DNA from 4 places in the Streptomyces sp. NPDC030165 genome. Region 1 is predicted to be linked to each of the others. Evidence: riboswitches for the same ligand, from Rfam matches in the RefSeq annotation. Region 1 holds a riboswitch; each other region holds the start of a gene.
What was found. Region 1 has a riboswitch for cobalamin ahead of nicT (Nickel transporter NicT). Riboswitches for the same ligand answer to the same signal wherever they lie in the genome.
Positions count from the first base shown of each region.

Region 2: linked by a shared signal. The riboswitch ahead of metE (5-methyltetrahydropteroyltriglutamate--homocysteine S-methyltransferase) and the one ahead of nicT (Nickel transporter NicT) in region 1 are both predicted to bind cobalamin.
Region 3: linked by a shared signal. The riboswitch ahead of cobN (cobaltochelatase subunit CobN) and the one ahead of nicT (Nickel transporter NicT) in region 1 are both predicted to bind cobalamin.
Region 4: linked by a shared signal. The riboswitch ahead of ACZ4Z1_RS26350 (FecCD family ABC transporter permease) and the one ahead of nicT (Nickel transporter NicT) in region 1 are both predicted to bind cobalamin.

Region 1 is NZ_JBVIBD010000008.1:57,086-62,592, forward strand. Features, by position in the region: gene ACZ4Z1_RS16950 (L-tyrosine/L-tryptophan isonitrile synthase family protein) at 1-206, shown strand, start outside; gene ACZ4Z1_RS16955 (ABC transporter ATP-binding protein) at 116-961, opposite strand; gene ACZ4Z1_RS16960 (FecCD family ABC transporter permease) at 1,042-2,151, opposite strand; gene ACZ4Z1_RS16965 (ABC transporter substrate-binding protein) at 2,151-3,254, opposite strand; cobalamin riboswitch at 3,456-3,668, shown strand; gene nicT (Nickel transporter NicT) at 3,667-4,887, shown strand; gene ACZ4Z1_RS16975 (VOC family protein) at 4,982-5,482, opposite strand.
Region 2 is NZ_JBVIBD010000016.1:158,483-163,989, forward strand. Features, by position in the region: gene ACZ4Z1_RS27940 (3-phosphoshikimate 1-carboxyvinyltransferase) at 1-424, opposite strand, end outside; gene ACZ4Z1_RS27945 (hypothetical protein) at 1,398-1,586, shown strand; gene ACZ4Z1_RS27950 (hypothetical protein) at 1,596-2,075, shown strand; cobalamin riboswitch at 2,196-2,423, shown strand; gene metE (5-methyltetrahydropteroyltriglutamate--homocysteine S-methyltransferase) at 2,590-4,908, shown strand; gene ACZ4Z1_RS27960 (hypothetical protein) at 5,007-5,507, shown strand, end outside.
Region 3 is NZ_JBVIBD010000007.1:195,524-201,030, forward strand. Features, by position in the region: gene cobN (cobaltochelatase subunit CobN) at 1-3,518, opposite strand, end outside; cobalamin riboswitch at 3,557-3,704, opposite strand; gene cobG (precorrin-3B synthase) at 3,752-5,131, shown strand; gene ACZ4Z1_RS15880 (precorrin-8X methylmutase) at 5,151-5,507, shown strand, end outside.
Region 4 is NZ_JBVIBD010000015.1:43,808-49,314, reverse strand. Features, by position in the region: gene ACZ4Z1_RS26375 (sulfurtransferase) at 1-670, shown strand, start outside; gene ACZ4Z1_RS26370 (DUF1416 domain-containing protein) at 738-1,025, shown strand; gene ACZ4Z1_RS26365 (DUF3099 domain-containing protein) at 1,148-1,447, shown strand; gene ACZ4Z1_RS26360 (DsrE family protein) at 1,488-1,853, opposite strand; gene ACZ4Z1_RS26355 (heme-binding beta-barrel domain-containing protein) at 2,383-2,946, shown strand; cobalamin riboswitch at 2,953-3,082, shown strand; gene ACZ4Z1_RS26350 (FecCD family ABC transporter permease) at 3,263-4,294, shown strand; gene ACZ4Z1_RS26345 (ABC transporter ATP-binding protein) at 4,374-5,168, shown strand; gene ACZ4Z1_RS26340 (ABC transporter substrate-binding protein) at 5,178-5,507, shown strand, end outside.

The DNA.
Region 1 (5,507 bases):
TGACGCCGTGGCACGCGTGCGTGCTGCGCGACGCGGACGGCGGCGTACGGCTGATGCGTGCGGCGGACGCGGCGCGGCACGGGCGGCTCGTGCACCGGGACGGCCGCCCGAGCCACTACGCGGAGGAGGCCGGGCGGCCGGTGCCGGGTGAGGACGCCGGGCGGCCGGTACCGAGTGAGGAGGCCGCGCCGGCGGTCTGCCGCTGATCGACGGCGATCAGCGGATCACCCGTCAGCGGGTGGTCGACCACCGCCGCCCGCACCCCGAACACCTCGGCCAGCAGCTCCGGCGTCAGCACGTCGCGCGGCGCGCCAGACGCCACCACCGTCCCTCCGGAGAGCACGTGGAGCCGGTCGCAGACGGAGGCCGCCGCGTTCAGGTCGTGCAGCGAGACGAGCGTCGTACAGGCCCGGCCGCGCAGCAGGGCCAGCAGCTCGACCTGGTGCCGTACGTCCAGGTGGTTCGTCGGCTCGTCCAGTACGAGGACGTCCGGGGCCTGCGCGAAGGCACGGGCGAGCAGGGCCCGCTGCCGCTCCCCGCCGGAGAGCGCCGAGAACCGCCGCCCGCCGTGCTCGGCCAGCCCCACGTCCGCCAGGGCCCGGGCCACCGTCTCCCGGTCGGCGCGGTCGTCGCCCGCGAACGCCCGCTTGTACGGGGTGCGGCCCATCGCCACCACCTCGTGGACGGTGAGTTCGAAGTCGCCGCCGCGTTCTTGGGGCAGGGCGGCGACGTGCCGGGCGGTGCGCGTCGGCGGCATGGCCCGGATGTCCTCCCCGGCGAGCAGCACGCGGCCCGCTTCGGGGTGCAGATGCCGGTAGACCGTACGCAGCACCGTGGACTTGCCGCTGCCGTTCGGGCCGACCACCCCCGCGATCTCGCCCGGCGCGGCCATCAGACGCACCCCGGCCACCACACACCGGCCGGCGTACGACACCCGCAGGTCCTCGATGTCGATCCGCATGCCGGCGGCTGCTTCCGCGCCCGCGCCTGCTTCTGTGTCCCTGCCCGTACGCACGCTTGCGCTCATCCTCCCGTTTCCGCTCACCCTCCCGCTCCCAGCCGCCGGTCCAGCACGTACAGCAGCACCGGCGCGCCGATCAGCGCCGTCACCACGCCCACCGGCAGTTCCTGGGCGTCCATGGCGGTACGGCACACGATGTCCACCACGACCAGCAGGAGCGCCCCGGTCAGCGCGGCCAGCGGCAGCAGCCTGCGGTGGTCTCCCCCGACGATCAGCCTGCACAGATGCGGCACCATCAGCCCCACGAAGGCGACCGCGCCGGACACCGAGACCAGGACGCCGGTGAGCAGGCTGGTCACCACGAACAGCGTGCGGCGCAGCCGGACGACGTCCACGCCGACGCTCGCCGCCGTCTCGTCCCCCATCGTCAGCGCGTTCAGCGCGCGGGCCCTGCCCTGGAGGACCAGCAGTCCGGCCGGTACGGCGAGGGCCGGCAGGAGGAGCGTGTCCCAGGTGGCGCCGCCGAGGCTGCCCATCAGCCAGAACAGCACGCCGCGCGTCTGCTGCTCGTCCCCGGCCTGCAGCACGAGATAACTGGTGAACCCGGCCAGGAACTGCCCGATGCCGACTCCGGCCAGCACCAGCCGCAGCGGCGCGAAGCCGCCGCCCCGGCGGGCCAGCGTCCACACCAGCGCGAACGAGGCGAGCGCGCCGGCGAAGGCGGCCGACGACAGGCCCACACCCCCGCCCAGGCCGAACGTGCTCCCCGCGCCGAACACCCCGCCCGTCCCCGCCACAGCGCCCGCGCCCAGCACGATCGCGGCCACCGCGCCCAGCGACGCGCCGTTGGAGATACCCAGCAGGTACGGGTCCGCCAGGGGGTTGCGCACCAGCGCCTGGGTGGCCGTACCGACGAGCCCGAGACCCGCGCCGACCAGCGCGGCGAGCAGCGCCCTCGGAACCCGTAGCTGCCAGACGATCAGATCGTCCGTACCCGGCCGGGGCGGCGCCCCGCCCAGCCGCCGGAACACCACCGACCACACCTCGGCAGGAGCGATGTCGGTGGCACCGAGCGCGACGGCCGCGGTCAGCGCGGCGAGCAGCGCGATCAGCAGGCCGACGGCGAGCCCTGCGGTACGCGCCGCGCCGGCGGTGCGAGCCTCAGCCGCGGCACAGGCCGACGGCCCCATCAGCGCCCCGCCCCGGCCTCGTCCGGACGCTCCCCGGCCGGACGGCCCTTGCCCAGCCGGTCCGGGTAGAGCGTCTTAGCGATCCGCCGCACCGTGTCCGCGTTCCCCACTCCGGCGATGGTCGTCTGCTCGGAGCCGATACGCAGGAATTTTCCTTCCTTCACCGCGCGCAGCCCCGCCGTGGCCGGAAACTCCTTGAGGAACTTCTCGGCCTCGTCGAATGCCTTCTCATTGGCCGCGGCGCTTCCCCGGTTCCGTACGCCGAGCTGAATCCAGTCCGGGTTCTTTCCGACCACGTCCTCCCACGACACCGGTTTGAAGTCGCTCGCACAGTCCGCGAAGACGTTCCGTGCCCCGGCTTCGGTCATCACCGCGTTGGCCACCTGCCGGTTGCAGACCGCGACGGGCTGTTTCGTTCCCGCGTCGAAATCGAAGAAGAAGTACGACGGCCGCTTGCCCGCGGGGACGTCCGCGATGGCTTCGCGTACCGAGGAGATCTTCTTCTCCATCTCCGCCACCAGCTGCATCGCGCGCTTCGAGGCGCCCGTGATCTGTCCGAGCCGCCGGATGTCGCCCTCCACGGCGGACAGGTCCCGCTGCGGCACCTTCTTGCGCGGCGCACACGCCGTCGAGGCCAGGTAGACGTGTCTGATGCCCGCCGCGCTGAATTCCTCCTCGGTCGGGCCGGCCGCCGCCCCGCCCATGTTGCCCATGGAAGCGAACGTGTCGATATAGACGTCGGCGCCGGAACCGAGCAGCTTCTCCTTCGGAATCACCGTCTTCCCCAGTACCGGGACGCGCTGCGCCCGGGCATCGAGATCAGGTGGCAACGTGCCCTTTCCCGGCGGGAATCCGGTACCGACGACCCGGTCGCCCACTCCCAGCCGGAGCAGCATTTCCAGGCTCGCCGCGTTGCTCGTGACGATTTTCCGCGGGGCCTCGGAGAATGTCGTCCGCCGCCCGTCGCAATCGCTGACCGAGACGGGAAAGCCACCCGCTCCGCCGCCCCGGCCGTCCGCGGCACCCGCTGCCGTACGTCCGTCACCGCTGCCGCAACCAGTGGCCAGCCCGGCCACTGCCAGCGTCGCCAGCACCGCCGCCATCGACCGCCCACCGGCCACCGGCCACATCGACCCCGCTCGGCTCACTCGCCCCACCAGACCCACACGAGAACGCATACGTCCGCTCTCCCTGCCTCTCGACTGCCCGACGGCCCGCCCTTGCGGGCCCAGGACCAGGTAGTCGAGCGGAGAGCGCTGCGGGTTCCCGGCACATTGATCCGATGACCATGCCGCCACCGGACGTTAGAGTGTCCGGGCCGTGGTGTCGGGAAGACCGGTGAAGTCCTTCGGGTCCAGACCGGAGCGGCCCTCGCCACTGTGATCGGGAAGTTCCCGCCCCTTTCCGTACGCGCCCCGCGCCCGTACGGAGCCACTGGCCGCAGCCCGCGGCCGGGAAGGCCGGGGCGGGCGCGTACACCCGTCAGCCAGGAGACCGGCCACGGCATCTCACGAAATGATCCACGAGGTGCTGGAGCGTGACCACCGGATGTCCCTGTCCGCCGATTCCCCTTCGCCGTCCCCGGCTTCTTCGCCGTCCCCTTCCCCTACCCTCACTTCACCCGCGTCCGTTCCTTCCGCCTCCTCTCCCCCGCCCTCCGGTTTCCGCTGGCGGCGTCAGGACACCGTGCGGACCGCGGGGCTGATGGCGGTCATCGCCGCGCTGCACGTCGTCGCCTTCGGCGTGCTCTTCCTCCTGGTCGTGCCGAACCACTACACCGTGGGCTCGCAGGTCTTCGGGGTCGGCCTCGGCGTCACCGCGTACACCCTCGGCATGCGGCACGCTTTCGACGCCGACCACATCGCCGCCATCGACAACACCACCCGCAAACTGATGGCCGACGGCAAGCGCCCCGTCTCGGTGGGCTTCTGGTTCGCGCTCGGGCACTCCAGCGTGGTCGTCGCCATGGCGGCGCTGGTCGCCGGCGGCGCGCAGCTGGCCGGCACCCTGCTCGACGACGGATCGAGCGCCCACCAGGTGCTCGGCACCGTGGGCACCACGGTCTCCGGCACCTTCCTCTACCTGATCGCAGCGCTCAATCTCGTCGCGCTGGCGGGCATCTGGCGGGTGTTCCGCGCGATGCGGCAGGGCCGGTACGACGAGGCGGAGCTGGAGCAGCACCTCGACTCCCGCGGCTTCATGAACCGCGTCCTGGGCCGCTTCACCCGCTCCATCACCCGGCCCGGCCAGATGTACCCGCTCGGCCTGCTCTTCGGCCTCGGCTTCGACACCGCGACCGAGGTGACGCTGATGGTGATGGCGGGCAGCGGCGCGGCGGCCGGGCTGCCCTGGTACGCGATCCTGGTCCTGCCGCTGCTGTTCGCGGCGGGGATGAGCCTCTTCGACACGCTGGACGGTACGTTCATGAACTTCGCGTACCAGTGGGCGTTCTCGAACCCGGTGCGCAAGGTGTACTACAACCTCACGATCACCGGCCTGTCGATCGCCGTCGCCTTCTTCATCGGGACCATCGAACTGGTCACCGTCCTGCACGAGAAGCTGGCCCTGACGGACGGCCTGACCGGCTGGATCTCGTCGATCGACCTGGACAACGTGGGCTTCATCATCGTCGGCCTGTTCGTGGTCGTCTGGGCGGCGGCCCTGGCGTACTGGCGGCTGGCCGGGGTGGAGAAGCGCTGGTCGGCGCGGGCGGCGGAGGCCCGGGAGGCGGCCTGAGCCACCGGGGCCGCCGGATCTGCCGGGGCCCGCCGGACCGCTGGGGCCCGCCGGACCCGTCGCCGGGAGGGCGGGCCCCGCCCTCCCGCCGCCCTCAGGTGGCCGAGCCGGCCGCCGCGCCCGTCTTCAGGTCGCGTCCCCAGCGCGCCAGCTCGGCTTCGAGATCGAGCGGACGGATCCGGTCCGGTTCGTCCGGGCCCGGCCAGTCCGTACGCGGCACCCGCCACATGACCTCGAACTCGTTGCCGTCCGGGTCCTTGGCGTACAGCGACTTGGACACCAGGTGGTCGGAGGCACCGACCAGCGCGCCCCGCGCCGCCAGGTCCGCGGCCGTGTCCGCCAGCTCACCGAGTGTGCCGACCTCCCAGGCCAGGTGGTAGAGCCCCACCCGGCCGTGCTCGGGTCCCGGCGCCTCGGCGCCGACCGCGAACAGCCCGAGATCGTGATCGTTGGCGGTCCCTTCCGCGCTGAGGAACGCGGCCCTCCCCGGAATCTCGGAGTCCACCCGGAAACCCAGCGTCTCCGTGTAGAAGGCCACCGCGCGCGCCACGTCCCGTACGTAGAGCACCGCGTGATTCAGCCGCCGCACCGCCACGTCAATCCCTCACCTTCCGCTTCTC
Region 2 (5,507 bases), on a different contig from region 1:
GCACACCGATCAGCAGCCGGGCCGCGGCGCTCGACCCTCCGGTCTCCACGTACGGCACGCCCTCCGGCCATCCGGCCACGTCCGGATGCTCACGCACCCGCTGCGGCACCGGCGGCACGCCGCGCCGCACGGTCAGCGTGCCGCCGTCCACGCCGGCCTCCACCCCCAGCGCCCGCATCGCCGGCAGCAACGCCCGTACGGCGCCGCCCAGGTTGGCGTTGCGCACCGTCAGAACCTCGGGCGCACCGGGAAGCAGTGCCGCCAGCAGCGCCCGGTGACTGACCGATTTGTCCCCCGGTACCCGGACGCTCAGCGCTCCGGCACCGACGGCCTTCTCGGCCCGCCCGCCGTCCACCACCAGATCCGCCGAGTCAGTACCCGGCTTGTCGAATGCCTTCCGGGCCGCCATCCGGGCGTCAAGCACACCTTGCTCCTGTTCCTGGACACCGGAACCAGCGCCGCCTGAGAGCACCTGCCATGCCTTGCGCCCGACATCACCACCACGCCACGGAATTCACCGCTCACGGGCAGGCGAACGCCACACCGACACCACACCAAGAAGAGGAAGAGATCCCAGTCAGAACCACCGCTGCCGCGGCAGAAAGGAATTACCGGAAGATGTCGGAGAGAGGTTCGGTGGTGGTCGACAGGGCTCGACGGACAGGACTCGTTCGGCAGCCGCCCCTCCCTCACAGTTCGAAAAACCGTGAACAAGGCCCCCGCGGCGTGCCCGACTCAATCACCCACGCAGAGCAACTGTCAATAAATAGTTGACCACTTCACCAAGTCCCACCCAAACCCCAACACCCCCAAAAAAACATCAGCCTTCCCCCACGCACCCCTCCGCAATCCATTCTTGACCGTTGCCGCTCTCAGGCGGCCCCCCGCAACCAGTCCTCGAAGTGCGTCGCGCCTGAGCGAGCGTCGCCCTCTGCGGGGACCAGGCTGTGCCGACGGGGCGGCGGGGCGCCCGATTTCGGAGATGTTCCCTCGTGTTCAGGCCCGGGCATGCTCGGTGAGCGCCGATCCGGACCCGTCCGAGAGGGGACGGGACGGGACAGGGGCACCGTGCTTGCCTTATCGCCGCATCGCGTGGTCGGCTAGCGGCAGCATCGCGTGCCGGTGACGGACTGCGTCAGGCATGGAGATGTGGAAGCGAAAGGGCCGCCATCCGTGGCATCCCGTTCTTTCCAGGCTCCCCGCGGCGGCGCTCGTACAGCTGCCCTGAGCCTTCAGCCCTCACAAGCCCATCAAGAACTGCGCCGCCGGATCCATCACGTCAGGACGCATCTCGGGCGCCGCACGGGGAACGATGACGTACCGGTCTGCATTGCCTGGCCTTTTGTGACGCTCTCTCGTCGCATCACAGGGGCGAGGACGGGGGACTGTTCTCCCAGTTGCTGCGCGCACGACCGGATCCCGCCCCGACGGTCGCGAAGCTCGTCGAGGATCACCAAAAGATCGCCTCGATCGTGTCCCGGGTGAGCGAACTCGCCGAAAAGGCCGCCACCTCGTCCGAACCGGCACCGCCCGAACCGGGCTGGACCGAAGCGGATTTCCGGTTCGGTGTCAGCGCGGGCCGCTAGATTGAGCGGATGTTCGAGAAGGTGAGTGCTGAAGAGTCCGTGCGTCAGGAGGCGCTCGCGTCGAAGGTGCGCGACGAGCTGGCCGCCGCCGGCCTCCCGGTGCGCGCGCCCGGCCTGCATCCCGTTCTGGCCGGCGGTGTGGAGGTGGAAGTCGATCACGGCGCCGATGCGGCCGGCGGCGTGTATGTGGACTGGTCGGCCGGTCCGCGCCTGCGGGAGTGCACGACCCGTGCGCTCCGCCTCAAGCTGCTGGACGACCCCGTCCTGCGGCACTGCGGCGAGGTCTCGGCCGCGATGACGCGGGCGATGGCCGCGATCCTGGCGTCCGCCGGGTTCACCGTCGAGGACGCGGACGACGAGTACCGTCCCTACCACTTGCGGGTGGTCGAGGGGCCCGCCCCGGGCGACGGGCCCGTGTGGGCCCTGCGCGACGATGAACTGGCCATGTCCGGCTGGGAGTCAGCCGGCCCGGGTGAGAGTGCGGGCTGACGCCGGACAAGCCGCCGGAAGACGGTCGGCCCGCCCCGCACCCGCCCCGCCCCGCCCTTGGTGTCACATCTCACGTACCGCCATGTGAACAGGGGTGTCCGTACGGTGTGCGCTCGATCTACTGTGTCCGGTGCAGCTGGTTCGCCCTGCCCGCCAGGCAGACGCGTCGTAAGAGGGAACCCGGTGGGAATCCGGGACTGCCCCGCAGCGGTGAGCGGGAACGACCGCCGTCATACGCACTGGATCCGGGCCGCGGATCCGGGAAGCGACGGCCAGTAGGTGTCCGCCGGACGAAGTCCGGCAGGCGTGCCCGCGAGTCCGAAGACCTGCCCGTTGCCCGTGTGCGTCCATACGTGCGCGGACACTCCGGTGACCTTCGAGGGCGGGTCGGCGACCATACCGGGCGAGCATGGGTGCTGTTCGGCGCCGCATGGCTCGGCCGGTGCGTCGTTCCTTCGCGTTCTCGTCCCGTCACCGGGGCTCGGAGAAGATCACGCTCGCGAAGGAGAGTTCCGTGACAGCGAAGCCCGCAGCCGCGGCAGCACGGGCCACCGTGTACGGCTACCCCCGCCAGGGACCGAACCGGGAACTGAAGAAGGCCGTCGAGGGCTACTGGAAGGGCCGCGTGACCGCGGACGCCCTCCAGAAGACCGCCCAGGACCTGCGCCGTTCGAACTGGCAGCAGCTGGCCGAGGCCGGACTCCACGAGGTGCCGACCGGTGACTTCTCGTACTACGACCACGTGCTGGACACCAGCGTCATGGTCGGAGCCGTCCCGGAACGGCACCGCGCCGCCTTCGAGGCCGACGCCCTGGACGGCTACTTCGCGATGGCACGCGGTACGCAGGACGTGGCACCGCTGGAGATGACCAAGTGGTTCGACACGAACTACCATTACCTCGTACCCGAGCTGGGGCCCGACACGGTCTTCACCACCGACTCCGCCAAGCAGACCGGCGAGGTACGGGAGGCGCTCGCGCTCGGCCTCACGCCGCGCCCGGTCCTCGTCGGCCCGGTGACCTACCTCCTGCTGTCCAAGCCCGCCCCCGGTGTCACCGCCGGCTTCGATCCGCTGACCCTGCTCGACCGGCTCCTGCCCGTGTACGCAGATGTCCTGGCCGACCTCCGCGCGGCCGGCGCCGCGTGGGTGCAGCTGGACGAGCCCGCCCTGGTGCAGGACCGCACTCCGGCCGAACTCGGCGCCGCCGAGCGCGCCTACGGCGTCCTCGGCGCCCTCGCCGACCGCCCGAAGCTGCTGGTCGCCTCGTACTTCGACCAGCTCGGCGAGGCCTTGCCGGTGCTCGCCAAGGCCCCCGTCGACGGTCTCGCGCTGGACTTCACCGAGGCCGCCGCGGGCAACCTGGACGCGCTCGCCGCCGCGGGCGGCCTGCCCGGCAAGCGGCTGGTCGCCGGTGTCGTCAACGGCCGCAACATCTGGCTCAACGATCTCGAGAAGTCGCTGGCAACACTCGGTACTCTGCTGGGCCTGGCCGACCGGGTCGACGTGGCCGCCTCCTGCTCCCTGCTGCACGTCCCGCTCGACGCCACCGCCGAGCGGGACATCGACCCGCAGGTGCTGCGCTGGCTCGCGTTCGCCCAGCAGAAGACCACCGAGATCGCCACGCTCGCCCGCGGCCTCGCGCAGGGCACCCACACGATCGCCGCCGAACTGGCCGCCAACCGCGCGGACCTGGCGTCCCGCGCCGGTTCCGCGATCACCCACGACCCCGCCGTACGGGCCCGTACCGCCGCCGTCACCGACGCCGACGGCCGCCGCTCGGCGCCGTACGCGCAACGGACCGTCGTGCAGCGGGCCCACCTGGGCCTGCCCCTGCTGCCGACCACCACCATCGGCTCCTTCCCGCAGACCGCCGAACTGCGCACCGCCCGGGCCGACCTGCGTGCGGGGCGCATCGACACGGCCGGGTACGAGGAGCGCATCAAGAACGAGATCCGCGAGGTGCTCTCCTTCCAGGAGGAGGCGGGCATCGACGTGCTTGTCCACGGCGAGCCCGAACGCAACGACATGGTGCAGTACTTCGCGGAGCAGCTGACGGGTTACCTCGCCACGCAGCACGGCTGGGTCCAGTCGTACGGCACGCGGTACGTGCGTCCGCCGGTCCTCGCCGGTGACATCTCGCGGCCCGAGCCGATGACGGTGCGGTGGACGCGGTACGCGCAGTCGCTCACCGACCGGCCGGTCAAGGGGATGCTGACCGGCCCGGTCACCATGCTCGCCTGGTCCTTCGTCCGTGACGACCAGCCGCTCGGCGACACCGCCCGCCAGGTGGCGCTGGCCCTGCGCGACGAGGTCGGCGACCTGGAGGCGGCCGGCACCCAGGTCATCCAGGTGGACGAACCGGCCCTGCGCGAGACGCTGCCGCTGCGCGCCGCCGGCCGTGCCGCGTATCTCGCCTGGGCCACCGAGGCGTTCCGCCTCACCACCGGCGGGGTGCGGGACCGGACGCAGATCCACACGCACATGTGCTACGCCGAGTTCGGCGACATCGTGCAGGCCATCGACGACCTCGACGCCGACGTGATCAGTCTGGAGGCCGCCCGCTCCCGCATGCAGGTGGCCCGCGAACTGGCCGGGCACGGCTACCCGCGGGAGGCCGGGCCCGGTGTGTACGACATCCACTCCCCCCGCGTACCGAGCACCGAGGAGGCGGCGAGCCTCCTGCGCGAGGGCCTCGGCGCCATCCCGGCCGAACGCCTGTGGGTCAACCCCGACTGCGGCCTGAAGACCCGCGGCTGGCCCGAGACCCGCGCGTCCCTGGAAAACCTCGTCGCCGCCGCACGGACCGTCCGGGCGGAGCTGCCCTCGTCCTGAACCGGTGACGGGCCACCCGCCGGCCGGAGACGGGCGGCGGGCGGCCCGCGGCGGGTGCTCCGTAAGCTGCTCTTGTCACGACTCGCCGAGGACAGCAGTTGACCCCGTATTCCCTGGCGTTCTACATGAACGTCGTCACCACCGGCACCGTGCTCGGTCTGCGGCACACCGATTCTCCCGGCCGCGTGGCCGAAGTCATGGGGCCGGACTTCGGTGAGAACCGATTCGGTGAGTGCAGTCTGGGCTATTCCTATGCCCTGCCCGAGTTCTTCTGGGACCGCGAATCCGGTGACGCCCCCTGGTCGGGTCACCACTTCACCTTGCAGGTGCACAGGCTGGCCCACCGGAGCCGTGACAACGTCGATGAGGCGATCCGCGCCCGGTACGGGCGCTTCGCTCCCAGGCTGCGGTTCGACAAGCTGCGACGGCTGCTGGAGCGGCGCGGCATTCCGCTGCTGGAGCTCCCGGACCCGTGGAACGCGCCGCACTACCGGATGTTCTGGCAGCCGGAGTCCCAGGTCTGCGTCTCCGTCGTCAGTTGCCACGGCGAGTACCTCACACCGGACAACCTGCGGGTCGGCGACGTGTACCACATCCAG
Region 3 (5,507 bases), on a different contig from region 1:
AGGAACGCGCGGTTCTCCGGGTCGAGGACGTACGTCTGCGCCAGCTTGTCGTACATCCAGTCGGCGACGACGCCGGTCGTGGCGTCGTACCCGAACAGGTAGTCGACGGTCGCGGCGAGTTCGAAGGCGCCCTTGTAGCCGTGGCGGCGCATCGCCTCGATCCAGCGCGGGTTGACCACGCGGGCGCGGAAGACGCGGGAGGTCTCCTCGACCAGCGTGCGGGTGCGCACCGTCTCCGGGCGCGTCGAGTCGCCGATGTACGCCTCGGGCGCGGTGCCCTTGAGCGCGCGGACGGTCGCGACCATGCCGCCGTGGTACTGGAAGTAGTCGTCCGAGTCGGCGATGTCGTGCTCGCGGGTGTCGGTGTTCTTCGCCGCCACCGCGATCCGCTTGTACGCGGTCTCCATCTCCTCGCGCGCCGGGCAGCCCTCCAGGCCGCGCCCGTACGCGTACCCGCCCCACACCGTGTAGACCTCGGCGAGGTCCGCGTCGGTGCGCCAGTCGCGGGAGTCGATCAGCTGGAGCAGGCCCGCGCCGTACGTGCCGGGGCGGGAGCCGAAGATGCGGGTGGTGGCGCGCCGCTCGTCGCCGTGCGCGGCCAGGTCGGCCTGGGCGTGGGCGCGGACGTAGTTGACGTCGGCGGGCTCGTCCAGGGAGGCGGCGAGCCGTACGGCATCGTCCAGCAGGCCGATGACGTGCGGGAACGCGTCACGGAAGAAGCCGGAGATACGCAGCGTCACATCGACGCGCGGGCGGCCCAGTTCGTCGGCCGGGATCGGCTCCAGGCCGGTCACGCGACGCGAGGCGTCGTCCCAGACGGGCCGGATGCCGAGCAGCGCGAGCGCTTCGGCCACGTCGTCGCCCGAGGTGCGCATCGCGCTCGTACCCCACAGGGACAGGCCCACCGAGGTCGGCCAGTCGCCGTGGTCGGTGCGGTAGCGCTCCAGAAGGCTGTCGGCGAGGGCCTGGCCGGTCTCCCAGGCCAGCTTGCTCGGCACGGCCTTGGGGTCGACGGAGTAGAAGTTGCGGCCGGTCGGCAGGACGTTGACCAGGCCGCGCAGCGGCGATCCGGACGGGCCCGCCGGGACGAAGCCACCGGCCAGGGCGTGCACGGCGTGGTCGATCTCGTCGGTGGTGGCGGCCAGGCGCGGTACGACCTCGCGGGCCGCGAAGGCGAGGATCGCCGCGACCGGCTCGCGCTGGTCCTCCGGCAGCTCCGCGGTGACCCGCTCGACGGCGGCCAGATCCCAGTCCGCGTCGTCCATGGCCTGCACCAGGCCGCGGGCGCGCTCCTCGACCGCGTCGGCGGTGGTACGGGTCGCGGCCGACTCGTCCAGGCCCAGCGCCTCGCGCAGGCCCGGCAGCGAGGACGTGCCGCCCCAGATCTGGCGGGCGCGCAGGATGGCGAGTACGAGGTTGACGCGGGCCTCACCGGCGGGCGCGCCGCCGAGGACGTGCAGCCCGTCGCGGATCTGCGCGTCCTTGACCTCGCACAGCCAGCCGTCGACGTGCAGCAGGAAGTCGTCGAAGCCCTCGTCGTCCGGGCGCTCCTCCAGGCCGAGGTCGTGGTGGAGCTTGGCGGCCTGGATCAGCGTCCAGATCTGGGCGCGGATGGCGGGCAGCTTGGCCGGGTCCATGGCGGAGATCGCCGCGTACTCGTCGAGCAGCTGCTCCAGGCGCGCGATGTCGCCGTACGACTCGGCGCGGGCCATCGGCGGCACGAGGTGGTCGACGAGCGTGGCGTGCACCCGGCGCTTGGCCTGGGTGCCCTCGCCCGGGTCGTTGACCAGGAAGGGGTAGATCAGCGGCAGGTCGCCGAGGGCCGCGTCCGGGCCGCAGGCGGCGGACAGGCCGGCGTTCTTGCCGGGCAGCCACTCCAGGTTGCCGTGCTTGCCGAGGTGGACCATGGCGTCGGCGCCGAAACCGCCGTCCTCCTGGGAGGCGGCGATCCAGCGGTAGGCGGCCAGGTAGTGGTGCGACGGCGGCAGATCGGGGTCGTGGTAGATCGCGATCGGGTTCTCGCCGAAGCCACGCGGCGGCTGGATGAGGATGAGCAGGTTGCCGCGGCGCAGCGCCGCCAGCACGATGTCGCCGTCCGGATTCCGGCTCCGGTCGACGAACATCTCGCCGGGCGGCGGTCCCCAGTGCTCCTCGACCTGCTCGCGCAGCTCCTGCGGAAGCGTGCCGTACCAGCGCTTGTAATCGGCGGCGGGGATGCGGACGGGGTTGCGGGCCAGCTGCTCCTCGGTGAGCCACTCCTGGTCGTGGCCGCCGGCCTCGATCAGCGCGTAGATCAGCTCGTCGCCGACGCCGGACTCCAGGCCCGGTACGGCCTCGTCACCGAAGTCGTACCCCTCCTCCTGGAGACGGCGCAGCAGCGCCACCGCACTCGCCGGGGTGTCCAGGCCCACCGCGTTGCCGATACGCGAGTGCTTGGTCGGGTACGCGGACAGCACCAGCGCCAGGCGCTTGTCGGCGGGCGCGATGTGGCGCAGCCGGGCGTGGCGTACGGCGATGCCGGCGACCCGGGCGGCGCGCTCGGGGTCGGCGACGTACACCGGCAGGCCGTCCTCGTCGGTCTCCTTGAAGGAGAACGGGACGGTGATCAGCCGGCCGTCGAACTCCGGCACCGCGATCTGGCTGGCGGCGTCCAGCGGGGACAGGCCCTCGTCGTTCTCCTCCCAGGCGCTGCGCGGCCCGGTCAGGCACAGGGCCTGGAGGATCGGCACGTCCAGCGCGGCCAGCGCGCCCGCGTCCCAGGACTCGTCGTCACCGCCGGCCGACGCCTCGGCGGGCTTGGTACCGCCCGCCGCCAGCACGGTCGTCACGATCGCGTCGGCGGCCCGCAGCTCTTCGATCAGCTCCGGCTCGGGCGCCCGCAGCGAGGCCACGAACAGCGGCATCGGGCGCCCGCCGGCCTCCTCGATCCGCTCGCACAGCGACTCGATGAAGCCGGTGTTGCCGCTCATGTGATGGGCGCGGTAGTAGAGCACGGCGACCAGCGGGCCGGTCGCGGCGCCCGTGTCGTCCGTACGGGCCACGACCTCCGCACCGGTACGCGCCTCCGCCGCCAGGTGCTTCGAGCGCTCCAGGTGGCCCCAGGAGGGCGCGGCGGCCGGCGGCTCGAAGCCGTGGCCGGTCAGCAGCACGGTGTCGGACAGGAAGCGGGCGAGCTGGTCCAGGTTGGCCGGGCCGCCGTGCGCCAGGTAGGCGTGAGCCTCGGCCGCGATGCCGATGGGGACGGTGGACGCCTCCATGAGCTGCGCGTCCGGCGCCTGTTCGCCGGTGAGCACCACGACGGGGCGGGGCTGGCCGGCGGCGAGGAGCTGGTCCAGGCCCTCCTGCCAGGCGCGCAGACCGCCGAGGAGCCGGACGACGACCAGGTCGGCGCCGTCCAGGAGCGCGGGCAGCTCCGCGAGGTCGAGCCGGGCGGGGTTGGCGAGCCGGTACGGCACGGGACCGGCGGCCGCGCGGGCGCTGAGCAGGTCGGTGTCGGACGTCGACAGCAGCAGGATCATTGCGGCGTCTGGCCTTCCTCGGGGTCCGCGCCCCGGGCGGTGTTCACGGACGGCGGGAGTTCCTGACTCGCCCGGCGGTGGCCGGGCTCACAGTGGCGGGACCGCGCCGGATTTCCACCGGGCTTCCTCCCTTGGCGCCGTCGCTGGCGTCCGATGGGCCAGCTGACCCACCGACCTGCATAGTAAGGGCTCCGCCCGAACGGCGGGCGGCGGACCGTCCAGCCATCGTCGGTATGCTCGCCGCCATGCCGCCCACCCCCGCGATACCCCCGCACCGGGACGAATCCCTCGTACGGGACAGCGGTGCCGCCTGCGTACGGGACCGCGGCGACGCCTGCCCCGGAGCGCTGCGGCTGCACTCCGCCGTCGACGGCGCCCTGGCCCGACTCCGGCTCCCCGCAGGTCTGCTGACGCCCCCTCAGTGCGAGATGCTGGCCGACGCCGCGGACCGCCTCGGCGACGGCCACCTCTCCCTCACCTCCCGCGGCAACGTGGAGCTGCGCGGCCTCGCCGAAGACAGCGCCGCCCCCCTCGCCGACCTGCTGCGCGCCGCCGGCCTGCTCCCCTCCGACCGCCACGAACGCGTACGCAACATCGTCGCCTCCCCGCTCGCCGGACTCGACGGACAGGGCGCGGACGGCGGCGCCGCCGTCCAGGAATGGGCCCGTGAACTGGACCTTCTCCTGTGCGCCAGCGACACGGCCCCCGCCCTGTCCGGCCGCTTCCTCTTCGCACTGGACGACGGCCGCGGCGACATGGCCGCGCTCGGCGGCGATGTGACGTTGATCGCAGAAGCCGGCGGCACGGCGCTGCTGCGCGTCGGCGACGACACCGAGGCACTGCGGCTCCCCGGCCCCGACGCGCCCCGCGCGGCCCTCGCCGCCGCGGAGGCGTTCCTCACCGTCGCCCAGGAGGCGGGCAACGGCTCCTGGCGCGTACGGGAACTCCCGCCCGGGTACGACGCCGCGGCCGTACGCGGCCTCCTCCGTACGCGCCTCCAGGAGCCGGACGCGCAGCCGTACCCGACGGCCCCGGTGCCCTCGGCAACAGCACCCGCCCCACCCCGCCCTGGAGTGACCGCCTCCCCCGACGGCACCCGCGCCCTCTCCCTCCTCGCGCCCCTCGGCCGCCTCACCACCGCGCAGCTCCGGCAACTGGCCGCCGGTGTCCCCACCGGCTCCGCCGAACTGCGTATGACACCCTGGCGCGGCGTGGTCGTCCCCGGCCTGTCTCCCGAGACGGCCGGAGCCCGGCTGCGCGAACTGGCCACGGCCGGTCTGGTCACCGACCCCGCCTCCCCCTGGTACGGACTCGGCGCCTGCACCGGCCGCCCCGGCTGCGCCAAGTCCCTGTCCGACGTACGGGCGGACGCCGTGGCCACCCTGCGCGAGGGCGGCACCGGGCTGCCGGTCCACTGGTCGGGCTGCGCCCGCCGCTGCGGCCACCCGCACGGCGCATGGGTCGATGTCGTGGCCACCGGCGACGGCTACGACGTATCCGTACGGGGCACCCGGGACGAGGCCGCCACCGCGACCACCATCCCCCTGACCGACACCGACCGCCTCGCCGACGCCGTCGCGTCGGCCCGCGCGGCCGACCGCACAACGACATGACCGAGGGCAACGAAGCACAGTGAGCGAGTTCGACTACGAGAAGGACGGCGCGGAGATCTACCGCCAGTCCTTCGCCACCATCCGCGCCGAGGCGGACCTCGCGGACCTGCCCGACGACGTCAGCAGGGTCGCGGTCCGGATGATCCACGCCTGCGGCATGACCGACCTCGTACGCGACCTGGCGTACTCCCCCGAGGTCGTCGCCCGCGCGAGCGAGGCCCTGCGCGGCGGCGCCCCCATCCTCTGCGACGCGAACATGGTCGCCAGCGGCGTCACCCGCAAGCGGCTGCCCGCCGGCAACGACGTGATCTGCACCCTCGCCGACCCGTCCGTACCGGACCTGGCCAAGCGCATGGGCACCACCCGCAGCGCCGCC
Region 4 (5,507 bases), on a different contig from region 1:
CGTCGACCAGGCGGGCTTCGAGAAGCTGCTCTCCGCGAAGGGCATCGCCAACGACGACACCGTCGTCCTCTACGGCGGCAACAACAACTGGTTCGCCTCGTACGCGTACTGGTACTTCAAGCTCTACGGCCACGACAGCGTCAAGCTGCTCGACGGCGGCCGCAAGAAGTGGGAGCTGGACTCGCGCGACCTGGTCGACGGCTCGCAGGTGCCGAACCGCCCGAAGACCGACTACAAGGCGAAGGCCCAGGACACCTCCATCCGCGCCTTCCGTGACGACGTCGTCGCCGCCATCGGCAACCTGAACCTGGTCGACGTGCGCTCCCCCGACGAGTTCAGCGGCAAGCTGCTCGCCCCGGCGCACCTGCCGCAGGAACAGTCGCAGCGCCCCGGCCACGTGCCGAGCGCCCGCAACATCCCGTGGTCGAAGAACGCCAACGACGACGGCACCTTCAAGTCGGACGACGAGCTCAAGGCCCTCTACGAGGCCGAGAACGTGGACCTGGCGAAGGACACCATCGCCTACTGCCGCATCGGCGAGCGCTCGGCGCTCACCTGGTTCGTGCTGCACGAGCTGCTCGGCCAGTCCAACGTCAAGAACTACGACGGCTCCTGGACCGAGTACGGCTCGCTGGTCGGCGTGCCGATCGAGCTCGGCGCCGCGAAGTAAGCGCACCGCCGCGGCACCGCCGCAGTACCGCCCCCCGTACCCCTCAACCCACCAAGGAAGTACCCATATGTGTGGAGCACAGGCCGGCGGCCCGGACGCTTCGACGATCAAGCCGGGCGAGACCACGATCCAGGGCAGCGTGACCCGCGACGGCCAGCCCGTCACCGGTTACGTGCGCCTGCTGGACAGCACCGGCGAGTTCACCGCCGAGGTCCCCACCTCGGCGACCGGGCAGTTCCGCTTCTACGCGGCCGAGGGCACCTGGACGCTGCGCGCCCTGGTCCCGGGCGCGACCGCGGACCGGACCGTCGTCGCGCAGCACGGTGGTCTCGCGGAGGTCGCCATCGCCGTCTGACGGCGGCACCGATACGTACACCCGTACGGCCGACGGGCCGCACCCCAGGGGTTTGGACGCCATGGCTGGGGGTGCGGCCCGCCGCGCTTCCCAGCCACCCCGGCCGGATCTACGGTGGAACCATGTCCGCGCATCAGCGTCCGCCCGCGCAGCGCCGGCACCGCCGGTACTTCGTCCTGATGGGTGTGTGCATCGCCCTGTTCGTCCTGGCGTGGGGCGTGGTACGGCTGTGGTCCATACCGGCGGCCGTGGCGATGTGCGTGGTCGCCATGGTCATCCCGCCGTTCGCGGCGGTCGTCGGCAACCGGCGGGAGCCGGGTGAGCGCTGGTGGGACGAGTCGGGCGACCCCGAGTCGGACCGGTGGTGGCGCGAGCTCGACGACCACGGTCCCGGGCACGGCTCCGGCTCCGGGCGCCGCTGAGCCGCACCCGCCGCCCGCGGTGCCGCCCGCGCCCGTACCGTCAGTAGACCAGCGCCTGCACCCCGTCCGGCATGACCTCACTCACGAAGACTTGCGCACCGGCGATCCGGACGCCCTCGATGAGGTCCTTCTCCCCGATGTCCCGGCGGGCCGCGCACTGCGTGCACACGGTGATGGTGCCGCCGCCCGCCGTGATCGAGTCGATCAGGTCCGGCAGCGGCGCCGCGTGCGGCAGCTCGAACTCCGCCGCGCGCCCCGGCAGCGCGAACCACGCCGACTCCCCGGTCAGCCACAGGGAGACATGCACCCCACTGGCCACGGCCACCGCCGCCACCGTGAACGCCTGCGAGCACCGCTCGGGGGCGTCCGCCCCCGCCGTCACCTTGATCACCAGCTTCTTCGCCATACGGCCACTTTAAGGCTCCCGCCAACGCGACCTTCCGGCCCGGCAGTTGGCCAGTCGTCCGACCGGCACACGATCACCTCGGGGGCCGCGTGCGACCGGACCGTCCTGGCCGGCCACCTCGCGCGGCGTCACGCACCCGGCTCGTACGCCGCGCGGGCCGCACCCGCCCGCTGATGATCGCCCTGGGCGCCGCGCTCGGCGTCGTCGGCACCTGGCCGACCACGCCCCGCGCCGCGCCACCTCACCTCCCACGGCTGGACCGTGCCGGACGGCACCCGGGCCCGGGTCCACCCGGCGGGACCGACCTCACAGCGCCGCCACCGGCCGCGCCGACTAGACTCGCTTCCGGTCCGTAACACCTCACTCCGTCCGAGGAGCGCGCTCGTGCTTGAGGCAGTCTTCACCACCCTGCTCGTCCTGGTCGCCGTCGGCGTCGTCGCCTTCGCCGGGCTGACCTGGAAGAAGCTGTACCAGGGCCAGCGCTGACCGAGACCCCAGATCCTTTCCCCGATACAGATCGCCTGAGCTGATGATCGAGATCCCGTCCGACCTGAACCCGGCCCTCGTGCCCCTCGCTTTCCTGCTGGGCAACTGGGAGGGCGCCGGCGTCGCCGACTTCCCCGGTGCCGAGAAGTGCAACTTCGGCCAGGAGGTCACCTTCACGCACGACGGCCGTGACTTCCTCGAATACACCTCGCACAGCTGGGTGCTCGACGGCGAGGGCAAGAAGGTCGCGCCGCTGGAGACCGAGTCCGGCTACTGGCGCATCGACAAGGACCGCAAGGTCGAGATCGTGATGATCCGCGACGGCGGCGTCGCGGAGGTCTGGTACGGCGAGCTGGCCGACCAGAAGCCGCAGATCGACCTGGCCACCGACGCCGTGGCGCGTACCGCCGCCTCCGGCCCGTACACCGGCGGCAAGCGCCTGTACGGTTATGTCAACAGCGACCTGATGTGGGTCGGCGAGAAGGCCACCCCCGAGGTGCCGCTGCGCCCGTACATGTCGGCGCACCTGAAGAAGGTCGTCGACCCGAGCGAGTGGGCCAAGGACATCAAGGACCTGCCGGACGACGGCATCGCCTTCTTCAAGTAGACCGCCTTCGAACAGGCAGCACACAGTCGCAGAGCGCCCCGCGGGGGAAGTCCGGTGAGAGTCCGGCGCTGACCCGCAACGGTGTGCGGAACGTCCGTTCCGCCAGCCCGATCACCCGCGGGAGCGCCCGTTCCTGACAACTCGCCGTGGACTGCGAGGGGACACCGCCGCCGGCCTCGCGCCACGCGCCGTCACCCCTGACCGTACGGACGCGGCCCGAGCCGAAGGCGTACGTCCCTTGGCCGCCCCAGCCCGTACCGCCGGCCCCGCCGCCTCCGAGAGCCATGCCTGCGCCCGGCCCCGTACCGGCTCGCCGGTGCCCACCGTGCCGCTGGCCGCCGGGCTGGCCCTCGTGCTGCTCGCCTCACTGGTGTGCGGCGTAGGCCTCGGCGCCTCCGGCGTCGGCTGGGGCGACGTGCTGCGCTACCTCGGCTCCGGGCTGAGCGGCGGCACGATCGCCTCCGACGAGGTCTCCGCGTACACCATCGTGTGGGAGCTGCGCTTCCCGCGCGCGCTCCTGGCCGCCGTCGTCGGCGCCGGGCTGTCCGCCATCGGTGTGGCCGTCCAGGCACTGGTACGCAACGCCCTCGCCGATCCGTTCGTGCTCGGCATCTCCTCCGGCGCCGCGGTCGGCGCCAACGCCGTCCTGCTCTTCGGGGCGCTGGCCGCGCTGGGCGTCTGGGCGCTGTCCGCCGCGGCGTTCTGCTCGGCGCTGCTGGCCATGGCGCTGGTGTACGCGGCGGCCCGCAGCGCGCACGGCCTGACCCCGCTGCGCCTGGTCCTGACCGGCTCCGCGATGTACTACGGCTTCTCCGCCCTCTCCACCCTGATGGTCTTCGCCGCCGACCGGGGCGAGGCGGCGCGCTCCGCCATGATGTGGCTGCTCGGCAGCCTCAGCGGCGCGGGCTGGGGCTCACTGCCCGTCGCCGCGGCGGCGGTGGCCGGGGCGCTGGTGTACCTGATGCTCTCCGCGGGCCGCCTCAACGCGCTCGCGATGGGGGACGAGTCGGCCGCCGCGCTCGGCGTGGACCCCGGGCGGCTGCGCCGGGAGCTGTTCGCGGTCACGGCGGCCGTCACCGGCGCGGTGGTCGCGGTCAGCGGCGCGATCGGCTTCGTCGGGCTGATGGTGCCGCACGTGACCCGGATGCTGGTGGGTGCCGGGCACCGCCGGGTGCTGGTGGTGGCCCCGCTGCTGGGCGCGGTGCTGATGGTGTGGGTGGACATCCTGTCCCGGGTGCTGCTGGCGCCCGTCGAGCTGCCGGTCGGAGTGATCACCGCGGTGCTCGGCGTGCCGGCCTTCGTCCTGCTGATGCGGCGCCGCGGCTACACGTTCGGAGGCGGGGCCTGATGCGGGGACACGGCGGTAGGTACGTACGCAGGCGGGGCCTGACGCGGAACCACGGCGGCACGTACGGAGGCGGCATCTGATGCGGATCGACATCGACGCGGTGTCCGTGGACGTGGCCGGTGCCCGGCTCGTGCACGACATCACCCTGCACGCGGGCAGCGGCCGGGTCGTCGGGCTGGTCGGGCCCAACGGCAGCGGCAAGTCCACCCTGCTGCGCTGTGCCTACCGCGCGCTGCGCCCGGCCGCCGGGACGGTCCGGCTGGACGGCGCGGACCTGCACGCCATGGGCGTACGCGAAGGGGCCCGCCACCTGGCCGCGCTGCCCCAGGAGTCGGCGACCGAGTTCGGCTTCACGGCCGCGGAGGTCGTCGCGATGGGGCGGCTGCCGCACCAGCGCGGTTCGGGGCGGCCGAGCGCGGCGGACCTGCGGGTGTGCGAGGCGGCGCTGGTACGGACCGGCGCGGACCACCTGGCCGGGCGCGCGTTCCTGAGCCTGTCCGGCGGCGAGAAGCAGCGTGTGCTGATCGCCCGCGCGCTGGCCCAGGAACCGCGGGTGCTGGTGCTGGACGAGCCGACGAACCACCTCGACATCGCGCAGCAGCTGGAACTGCTGGCGCTGGTGCGGGACAGCGGACTGACGGTGCTGACCGCGCTGCACGACCTGAACCTGGCCGCCCTGCACTGTGACGAGCTGTACGTCATCTCCGGAGGGCGCATCGTCGCCTCCGGCGCGCCGCACGACGTGCTGGGCCCGGAGCTGCTGGCCGAGGTGTTCGGGGTGCGCGCGCACCGCGTGGCGCACCCCGAGACCGGTGCCGTACAGCTCCTGTTCGACCGCCTGCCCGGCCGTACCGCCCCCTCGACCACCCCGTAAGGACCCTCCATGCGCACCCGCCACCGCTCCGCCGCCCTGCTCACCGCCCTCACGCTCGCCGCGCTCACCGGCTGCGGTGCGCACGTCGCCGAGGACGGGAAGGACGGTGCCGCCAAAGCGTCCGGGGCGGGCGGGTCCGGGCACTACCCGGTCACGGTCGAGAACTGCGGGACGAGGACCACGTACGACAAGGCGCCGCGGCGCGTGGTCACCAACGACGTCGGGATCGCCGACATCATGTTCGCGCTCGGCCTGGAGGACCACATGGCCGGGTACGTCATGCCGGAGTACCGGGGCAAGGTCGACGCCGTCGCCTGGAAGGACGCGTACGGCAAGGTG